DNA from 3 places in the Lactobacillus sp. CA30L genome. Region 2 is predicted to be linked to each of the others. Evidence: predicted binding sites of a transcription regulator. Region 2 holds the regulator's gene; each other region holds the start of a gene.

Region 1 (3,280 bases), on a different contig from region 2:
TGGCTGGATGATTGACATCGACAAGATTGACCTGACCCAAAACGGCAAGGGCTTTTAGTACGTAAAAGGGTTAGGGAGGATATTAATGAAAGAACAGGATCGCCTTACTAACTGGGCAGTTGAATTGCAAAGTCTGGCGCAAAACGGACTTGAGTATGGCCATGATCGCTTCGACCGTGAGCGCTATGCCCGTATTAGGGCAATCGCAACGGAAATGATGGCATTAAAGACGGGCTTGCCACTAAAGCAGGTCAGGCACCTTTTTAGCAGCGAAGACGGCTACCAGACGCCCAAGTTAGGAACCAGAGCCGCGATTTTTAGAGACCAGAAGATTCTACTGGTCCGCGAAACGACGGATGAGCGGTGGTCGTTGCCCGGCGGCTGGTGCGAGCCCAACGTGTCTGTCAAGGATAATTGCGTTAAGGAAGCCCGCGAAGAATCCGGCCATGATATTGCGGTAGACCGCGTGGTTGCAATATGCAATCACAACACTAATATTCACAACGAAAATAGGGTTACACGGGCAATCAACGTCTGCAATATTTTCTTTTTGTGCCGCGATTTGGGTGGTACTTTTGGCCAAAACAGCGAAACCAGCGCGTGCCGCTACTTCGATTATGACCACTTACCCCCGCTTTCCCTTCAACGAAACAGCAAAGAGGAAATTAGGATGTGCTTTGATGCCAGTAACGATCCTAACTGGCAGACCAGGTTTGACTGAAAGAATTGTAAATAAAAACACCGGCGAATGATATGGCCTCAAAATTTGTTTAATCTTGGGGTTTACATCAAAAGCCAGTGTTTTTTATTTGCTTTTTAGGTTTGCTGCATCATCGCCGTCACTTGCCGCAATTTCGTTCAAGGCCGCACGCTGCTTGCTCTGGTCAACGTGCGTGTAGAGATCGGTTGCTGAAGTGCCTTTTTGACCGAGCTGCTGCGCAACCAGCACCTGGTCCTTGGTCACGCTGTAGAGCTCAGAGGCAAGCGTGTGCCGCAGCTTATGGGGCGTGAGCGGATGACCGAAGGCAGCGGAATACTTGTTAACCATTTTTTCGATTGCGTTGGTGGTCATTCGTTTGGTCTGGTCGTGCCACCTAGTGAGAAAAAAGGCCGTTTCTTTTTTAGAAGCCGCATAGCGCTGCCTGCGGACTTTTTGGTAGTCCCGAATGTAATCCAGCGTCCATTCAGCAATCGGCACGCTGTCACGCTGTCCGCCCTTGCGGGTCACGTCAAGCAGCGCCTTTTTCAAGTTAAGGTCGGCCACGTTGACCCCGGCGCATTCAGAAACCCGGATGCCCGTCCCGAGAATCAGTGCAACGATTGCCAGGTCACGCTCCTTGTTGACCCTAAACGCCGGCAGGGCATGTTTGTTGCAGCTTTTTTCATAATCATTGGTAATAAAGTCCAAGAACTGGTACTTCAGTTTTCCAACATACATGTGCGATTCGAGGATGTGCGCACGGTAGTTGAGCGTCTTCGTATTGTTAAGCGAATCAATCTTCAGCATCACATTCCGTTCAAAGTAGGGCTGACCCTCATTGTTGTCGGCTGTGATGGTCAAAAACTTGAAGAGCGAACGCAGTGCGTTGATCGAGCGGTTGATTGTCGTTGGCGCGTTGAGGTGGCCCTGCTGGTTCTTGACGTGACCCAGGTAGTTGATATAGAGCATAATATCGTTGCGGTGCAGGTTGGCCAGCGTTGCTGTCTCGATGTGCTTGTTATCTGGGGCAGGGGAAATCGACTCCTGGCGCAGCCAGTCAAAAAAGCGCCTTATTTCAGTCAGGTACTGGTAGGAGGTGGTGAGGGAAAGGTTAGACCCGAAGTTGTATTCCTTAACAAAATCCGGCATTTTGCGCAATTCTTCTTCAATAAGATCAAGGTACTTTTTGGTTTCCATGTTTATCATTCTCCTAACTGCAATGTTGCTGTCTTATTAATTATAAAGTAAAAATAGAATGTATGTTTGGATTTGCTTTATAAAAGAGCAGGAGGGGACGAAGAGGGGGACCAGTCACCCGCGGTCTAAAGCAGCAGCATTTGGCGTAAGTTAAAATAAATTTATAAGCAGTGAAGCCAAGCGAGCGGCAGGCATGCCGGTTATGGCTGCTGAATAGCGAACAATGGCACAGCGACCAAGTTTGCTTTTGCTCCAAGCACAATTGCTGCTCCCAAATTTGGACACATGAGCTCTGCCAGCATACAGAATTATTGGGACTAGCATCGACATGAATTGATAAGATTATGAATTATTAAAATTACGGCAAAAAATTTAAAAGTTAAACGATAAACCCAAGCATGAAATCACGGCAAGAAAGCTCGCAAATCCATGCAGGGCCTTACATTTACCTATCATTAAAATTATAGTTTTAATGATAGAAAAAGACTTAAACCTGGTTGAGCACCCGTTATAAAATTATAATCGGCCGTGCGCAATACAGCCGATTTCTAGTCAGAATTTCTTTAGTTGCCAGATCAAATTCAGTTGCTTGTGCTTTCTGCCTGTGCCTGTCCCAGCCACACGACTTAGCGTGCAATTGGCTGCTGGCGACATAACTTTGATGTGTTATGTGGTGATGAATCCCGCCAACGCACGCTGCAAATCCGGTTGGCGTGTTAGATGCGACCATGGGACACCTTTACACCTAAAAATAATTTAACGCCGCCAAAAAGTCCACGTCAGCTGTCCGTGTCCAGTTATTGTGATGAACTGTATTTAGTGCCTGGCAGTGTCATCTGGCGTGAATTTAACCGCGGATGGGCATATAACTACCCGCACCTGGGACCGGTCCAATGCAATAAAATGCAATAGAAGAGCAAAACTGTGCGTGTTTACGCTGAACCGGATTGCTGCTTAACGTGGATTGTTCACTGGCAACCCATGCCTTGCCGCGGCAGCAATACGATTGGTTACAGCTTAACTTTACATAATATATATTATACGAAGTTATTGAGGAATGCTTGTCACTACCGCCTATCCTATCCCTTTCCGCTGGCGCGCAATGAAAAGATTGCACAGCTAGCTATAATTTATTAATCACCTGGCAAGTATTCTTTTAGTCTTTGGGGGCTCTCAAGAGAATTCGGCTAATTGAGCCCACAATTAAATTATTTATTAACTTTAGCTAATCAAATGAAAATGATTTATTAATTGACTATTTAAATTAATTTCAGTAATAATTTAAATAAGTGTATTTTTTAACCTAAATTTATATATTGGTAATATTTTATTAATCGTTTTGTAGGCCTGCTTTGTATTAGCAATCATAACAGGTACTTACAC
Region 2 (3,280 bases):
GCTTTTTTGGCCCAGCACCCGCACCGCGTCCTCGGCCAGTTCGACTGCTTTGAGGGCTTGACGCCAATCTACGCGGTTGACTTGCCAAACGAAACGGTCACGTTCTGCCAGGCTAAATTGGGCGCCCCGGCAGCCGTACAGCTTTTGGACTGGCTGGTTGGCTACGGCGTTAGGCAGGTACTGGCAATCGGATCGGCCGGCGTTTTGGTCGACCTGCCCGAAAACTACTTCTTGGTGCCAACGAGGGCAATTCGCGACGAGGGGACGTCCATGCACTATGCGCCAGCGCAGAATTTCATTGACCTGCGGTCGTCCTTTTTGACGCGCGTGGAAAAATTGATGGGTACGAACGGAGTGCGGGTCAAGGAGGTCACGACCTGGACTACCGATGGCTTCTTCCGGGAAACGCCGCAAAAGGCCCAGCAGTTTAAGGCCCTGGGCGCGTCCTGCGTGGAGATGGAATGCGCGGCACTGGCGGCTTGTGCACAATTCCGCGGCGTTGATTTTGCCCAGGTTTTGTTTACGGCGGACTCGCTCAGTGACCTGGACCAGCATGCAGGACGGGGCTGGGGCAGGGACGCACACGAAGAGGCACTTGACCTTGCAGCCCAGATTCTGGATAACCCCTAGTCCCAACTTTGTGAAAAGCAGCAGCCATGAAACGACCGTGGAACGGATGGAAATTTCACAAGCAAAAACAATAATGCTGGTTTGACAGGCTTTATTGTTTTAAACCAGGCCCAGTATTTGTGAAGCGTGATTATACAGTAGATGTGGAAAGTCCCGCATCCCGCTTTTGGCAGGTGGTAGGCGGCGCCTGCCCCTTCATCAGCCGTCCCGCATGCGTTTCTTGCGTCCTTTAAATCAACTAAAAATTGAGGTTGAGCCCAATCAGCAGGATGGTCAGGAAGAAGCGGACGAGCCAGTGGCTCCAGTCAACCCGATGGTGGAGTGCCATGCCGTTGACCGCGGCGACAATTAAAAGGGCGAGCAGGAAACCCGTAACGATTGTGGGCCGGTCCGTTAGCCCGGCAAGGACGACGCCAGCGCCCAGCAGAAAATTGGCTGCAACGAGCCAGACGGGCAAAGTTTTGTGGGCTGCCAGCGCCGCCAAACCCATGATGCCGCCGTATAAAATGGTTAAGAAACAGGTTAAGTAATTCATTGATTTTTCTCCTTTGCAAAATTAAAGCACCAGCTGCACCCCGACGTCAAGGCGGCGCCGCCGCTAACGGACAGGCAAGAGGGGGCAGCGCACGATTTCTTCTGCAACAAAAAAGCCGTCCGGCCAACCCCTGAATTGTGGAATTCATGAGTTGGCAAAACGGCTGTATTGAAGGGCAAGAGCCCGTTTGCCCGAATAGATTGGGAGAAACAACTCGGGCAGTAGCAGCTAGAAAATATTGCTGCGGTAAAGGCCGACTACCTTGCCCAGAATCTGCACGTTCTCCAGAATGATCGGTGCCATCGTGTCGTTTTCCGGCTGCAGGCGGAAGTGATCCTTTTCCCTGTAGAAACGCTTGACGGTGGCCTCGTTCTCATCGGTCATGGCGACAACAATTTCACCGTTGGTCGCGGTGCTCTGCTTGCGTACGATAACATTGTCGCCGTTCAGAATACCGGCATTGATCATGCTCTCGCCGTGTACCCGCAGCATGAACAGGTCGCCCGCATCGTTGGCAAGGTCGGGCGGCAGCGGGAAGTAGTCTTCAATGTCCTCCACCGCCAAAATGGGCTGACCGGCCGTGACGACCCCGACAACGGGAATTTCGGTTGGCTTGAGCCCAAGCAGCTTCTTGCCCTCGTCGGTTATTTCCAGTGCGCGCGGTTTCGTTGCGTCCTTAATGATCAGGCCCTTGCGTTCCATTCGGGAGAGGTGGCCGTGAACGGTCGAAGTGGACGACAAGTCAACCGCGTGGCAGATTTCGCGGACGGTGGGCGGGAACCCCCGCTTTTGGACGGTATCATAGATGTAGCGTAGAATTTGCACTTGCTTATTATCCTGAATGTTGGTCATAATTTTGCTCCCTTGCACTTGACAAACTGTTGATAAGCATATTTTAGCAAATATCTGGCATAAGCGCAAACAAACGTTCTAAGAAATTAAACTTTTTTTATTGGACGAAATAAGGTAGACTTTTTAGGATAAGGGGTGTAAATAATGACTGAAGACGAAGAAAAAAAGTTGATCAACCGCATCAACGAACTGTACCATAAGAAAAAGACCGTCGGACTGAGCGTTGAGGAGGAAGATGAGCGTAAAGAGTTACACCAAAAGTTCATCAAGAACTTCCGCGCGGGCTTTAAGCGGGACGTTGAAAACCTGGTTCTGATTGATAAAAACGGACGTGAGGTAACGTCTGAAAAGGCCAAACGGGCCCAACGGGAAAAAGGTTTAAGAAAAGATTAACGTTTATCTTTAATTTTACTTAATTTTTAGGTAAGATATAACTATTGGACAAATTGAGGTGAACATTTTATGAATATGGGATTAGCAGTCTTTTTAATTGTAATAGCACTGTTGCTGGGCCTAATTGGCGGTTTTTACGGTGCAAGAGCATACATGAAGAAGTATTTTAAGGATAATCCACCAATCAATGAAGACATGATTGTTGCCATGATGTCACAGATGGGCCAAAAACCTTCGGCCAAGAAGGTTAACCAGGTGATGAACATGATGAAGCACCAAAAATAATGGTCTTGCACGATTGAGAATAAAGGCGGAGGATTGTCTCCGCCTTTTTATTTATGGAAGATAGATGAGCTATGAAAATATTTTTTAAACTAGGCTGGTTTTTTAAAAAAGAAAAGAAGCGCTACCTGATTGGCATTGCCTTTTTGGCCTTGACCTCGGTAGTCAACCTGGTGCCGCCCCGCATTCTGGGGCTAATGGCCGACCAGTTGGAACTGGGCCACATCAGCTGGCAGGAGTATGGCCTGTTGATCCTGGCAATAATCCTGGCGGCGCTCCTGCTCTATGGCTTCCGTTACTTTTGGCGCCGGCAGATCTGGGGCGGTTCCGCGGAACTGGAATTGCAGTTGCGCTCGAAATTGTTTGCCCACTTTATGGAAATGGACCGCACCTTTTACCAGCGGCACCGGACCGGGGACCTCATGGCCCATGCAACCAATGACGTTTCCGCCGTTCAAGAAGTTGCCGGTGAGGGTGTTTTGACCCTGGTTGACTCGCTGATCATGAGCGTCTCGACGATGGTTGCCATGATTATCTTTGTCGACTGGCGCCTGACGGTCGTGGCGCTTTTGCCGCTGCCGTTTCTGG
Region 3 (3,280 bases), on a different contig from region 2:
CGCCTTGATCACCAAGCTGCAGGAAGAGCAGTTGCTCACTAAGGAGGAAGTGGCCACCTTTCATCGGGGGCGCAACTCGAAAACGCACACTAAGGCCAAGAACACGAGCCTCGCAACTTACCAACTGTCTACCGGCTTTGAGGCGGTGTGGGGCTATTTGGAATTGTGCGGTCAGAAGGACCGCATCCAGGAGTTAACTTTGTGGTGCATCAAGGCAGTAGAGGAAGGGGCCATTGATCAATATGACTTCAAATGATAAGGATTTTATCTTCGGCAAGCATGCCGGCTTGGACTTTTTAAGAACGCAGGATGCTGGACGGATCAACAAGGTGTTCCTGCAGCAGGGCGTCCAGGAAAATTTTGCTAATGAGGTATTTGGTCTGGCTAAGAAAAAGGGGCTGATTATTCAAACGGTGCCCAAAAACAAACTGGACCGGTTGGTCCAGGGCGAAAACCACCAGGGCCTGGTCTTAACTGTTGCCAGCTTTGAATATGCGGACCTAGACCAGCTGCTGGACCAATATGACCATGACCAGAAGGAGCCTTTCTTGCTGATGCTGGACTCGATTGAAGATCCGCACAACCTGGGGTCAATTTTGCGGTCGGCTGACGCCACTGGGGTTGATGCGATCATCATCCCCAAGCGGCACGCAACCGGGCTCACGTCGGTAGTGGCCAAGACCGCGACCGGGGCGATTGACTATGTGCCGGTCGCCCGGGTTAATAACCTCGTGCAAACTAGTCAAAAGCTGAAACAGCGTGGCTACTGGCTGTTTGGGACGGATATGGCGGGCACTGATTACCGCAAGTGGGATGCGCGTGGCAAAACCGTTCTCGTCATCGGCAACGAGGGCAAGGGCATCGCGCGCCTGCTTAAGGAACAGATGGACCAGATGCTGACCCTGCCAATGGTTGGTCACGTGCAGTCGCTCAACGCAAGCGTGGCGACCGGCGTTCTGCTCTACCAGATGCTCAATAGCCGCAATCCCATTGCCAAATAACTAACGCATAATCACCCCCCAATCCAATCAGGGGGGTGATTTTTTTGTGGGCAAAAGTGGTCGGATTGAGTCGATGATGAAGGCCATCAAGGTCAAACGCAAGGGTCAAATTCCCCGAAGCAAATTTTGCTTATTTTTTAAAAAAATGACTAATTCGACAGCTTGCCGTGTTCGTTTTCTAGGTAAGTGACATTTAGATCCCACCGCTACGAATGAACGACCGTTCGATATTTTGCTACGGGCAATCTGCGTATCCTTCACTCTGAAAGCTGCTGAATTAGGAGGGAATGAAGATGCAAGATTTTGAACGTGCAATTGAAGTGGAACGCAGACGTATTGACCAGGTGAGGGCGGGGAATGATGATGCTTTAAAGGACCTGTGCCGCACGTACCAACCGCTTATCAGCTGCATCAAGCGCAGGTACCACGTGCGCTATTACGATAGCCAGGACTGGGACCAGGATGCGCTGATTGTTTGCTACCGGGCAGTCCAGAAGTTTAATGACAATAAGGGCCGCTTTGGCAGTTATTACAAAACGCTGCTGACCAACCACGCCAAGTCGCTGGTCAGGTACGATGCAGCTTATAGGCGACGAGCGTTAACTCAGGCCATCTCCCTGGAAAACGCCGCTGCAGAGCGGCTGAGTCCTCTACGGCAGAATTTTGCCCAAACGGCGGCGGTACCGCTGAGTGAAAACTTAAAGGAATTGGTGGCGCACCTTTCCAATTTAGAGTTAAGCGCGCTGCTTTTGGCCCTGGGCACTATGAAGTACGAAGAGATCAAGCGCAAATACCACTTCAGTCGCCTCATGCTGGTGCGGGCCCGTGCGCGCGTGCTGCAGAAAATGCGCCGGCTGCTTCTCAGTTAGCATTTGTACCACTGAGTGCCCAAACGCGTTATAATTAACGGTGTGGAATATTTTAGGAGGCATTAAGATGAGTAGAGAAGTTATTAAGACTGCATTGTTAGATCGTCACATGAAAGAAGTGTTTGACTGGAGCGATTCAGATGTTCCGGTCAGAGACGCCCTGTGGGATTATTTTATGGAAAAGAATGGTAGGGATACCATCAAGACGGAGGAAACAATGCTTCCGTTCCTGGATGATTCTGACGATAAAATCGAATCCTTCGTAAATGAGAATCTTAAGAAGTAAATCCGACTAACACAATGTTCTACGCCCGGTGGGCACGCATTTATTGTCCACCAGAAGGCAGCTGCCAATAGAATTAGGCAGTTGTTTTTATTTGACAAGACGAGCCAATGAGAGAATGTTAATGCAAAAAGCGGCATGGCAATCGCCACAATTAGTAAATTAATAATTAAGTCAATTGCTTGTGCACATATTTTTTGCTAGAATACAATAGTTTGGAAGTGAGATTATGGCAGTGAAAAAAGCATCTTTGGCCTGCAGTGTATGCGGCTCGCGTAACTACTCGATCACCGCAGGCAAGAATCGCACTCAGCGGCTTGAATTAAAAAAGTTCTGCAAGTATTGCGGCAAAATGACTTTGCACAAGGAAACGAGGTAAGAGATAATGATTAAGTTTTTAAAGAGCGTTGGCGAAGAAATGCGTCTGGTCACGTGGCCAAGCGCCAAGCAAAACCGGCATGATACGGCAATCGTCATCGGGTCGTCAATCTTGTTTGCCTCATACTTGGGTCTGCTTGATCTAGTATTCAGCAGCATGACCCAGGTAGTAATGTGATTAGCAATGATTTTCTATCTGTGTTATAATAAAACCAAGTTAAACGGACCTCTAGCGTGGAGGTTTTTTTGTTTGCCAAGAATTTAAAGGAGAATTGGTAATAATGGTTGAAACAGTCAAGAAGCAGTGGTACGTGCTCCATACTTATTCGGGATACGAGGACAAGGTTAGGTCCGACTTGTTGTCACGTGCGCAAAGCATGGGGATGCAGGACTACATCTTCCGGGTAATGGTGCCTGAGCAAGAAAAAGTCGAAAAGGTTGGCGACAAGAAAAAAAACGTTGAAGAAAAAATCTTTCCGGGCTACGTGCTGGTTGAGATGGTGATGACCGATGAGAGCTGGTTCGTTGTCCGCAACACGCCTAACGTTACGGGCTTTGTCGGCTCGCACGGTGGTGGCTCCAAGCCGTCGCCACTGCTTGAAGAGGAAGTTAACCGGCTCCTGCGCCAGCAGGGCGAACCAGCCAAGCGGCCGCAGATTGACTTTGAAGTGGGCGAGACGGTCACAATTACCGACGGTGCCTTTAACGGCGTCGAGGGCAAGATTACCGAGATTCAACCGGACAAGTAC

The links. Region 2 encodes LexA, which represses DNA repair genes until DNA is damaged. Its sites were predicted from a motif close to CNAACANNTGTTNG; they were not measured.
Region 1: xerS (tyrosine recombinase XerS) is a predicted target of LexA. The motif match lies at 1,953-1,966, and genes of this name have one in related genera.
Region 3: AC2JF8_RS03980 (sigma factor) is a predicted target of LexA. The motif match lies at 1,215-1,228, and genes of this name have one in related genera.

What each region holds. Positions count from the first base shown of each region.
Region 1 covers NZ_JBWXGB010000001.1:387,790-391,069, reverse strand. Annotated here, with positions in the region: gene AC2JF8_RS02020 (DegV family protein) at 1-58, shown strand, start outside; gene AC2JF8_RS02015 (NUDIX hydrolase) at 86-721, shown strand; gene xerS (tyrosine recombinase XerS) at 806-1,897, opposite strand.
Region 2 covers NZ_JBWXGB010000005.1:52,639-55,918, reverse strand. Annotated here, with positions in the region: gene AC2JF8_RS06830 (nucleoside phosphorylase) at 1-630, shown strand, start outside; gene AC2JF8_RS06825 (hypothetical protein) at 869-1,165, opposite strand; gene lexA (transcriptional repressor LexA) at 1,394-2,017, opposite strand; gene AC2JF8_RS06815 (DUF896 domain-containing protein) at 2,162-2,410, shown strand; gene AC2JF8_RS06810 (YneF family protein) at 2,480-2,695, shown strand; gene AC2JF8_RS06805 (ABC transporter ATP-binding protein) at 2,767-3,280, shown strand, end outside.
Region 3 covers NZ_JBWXGB010000002.1:300,303-303,582, forward strand. Annotated here, with positions in the region: gene AC2JF8_RS03970 (Mini-ribonuclease 3) at 1-256, shown strand, start outside; gene rlmB (23S rRNA (guanosine(2251)-2'-O)-methyltransferase RlmB) at 243-1,001, shown strand; gene AC2JF8_RS03980 (sigma factor) at 1,295-1,870, shown strand; gene AC2JF8_RS03985 (P8 family protein) at 1,938-2,156, shown strand; gene rpmG (50S ribosomal protein L33) at 2,383-2,532, shown strand; gene secE (preprotein translocase subunit SecE) at 2,539-2,709, shown strand; gene nusG (transcription termination/antitermination protein NusG) at 2,813-3,280, shown strand, end outside.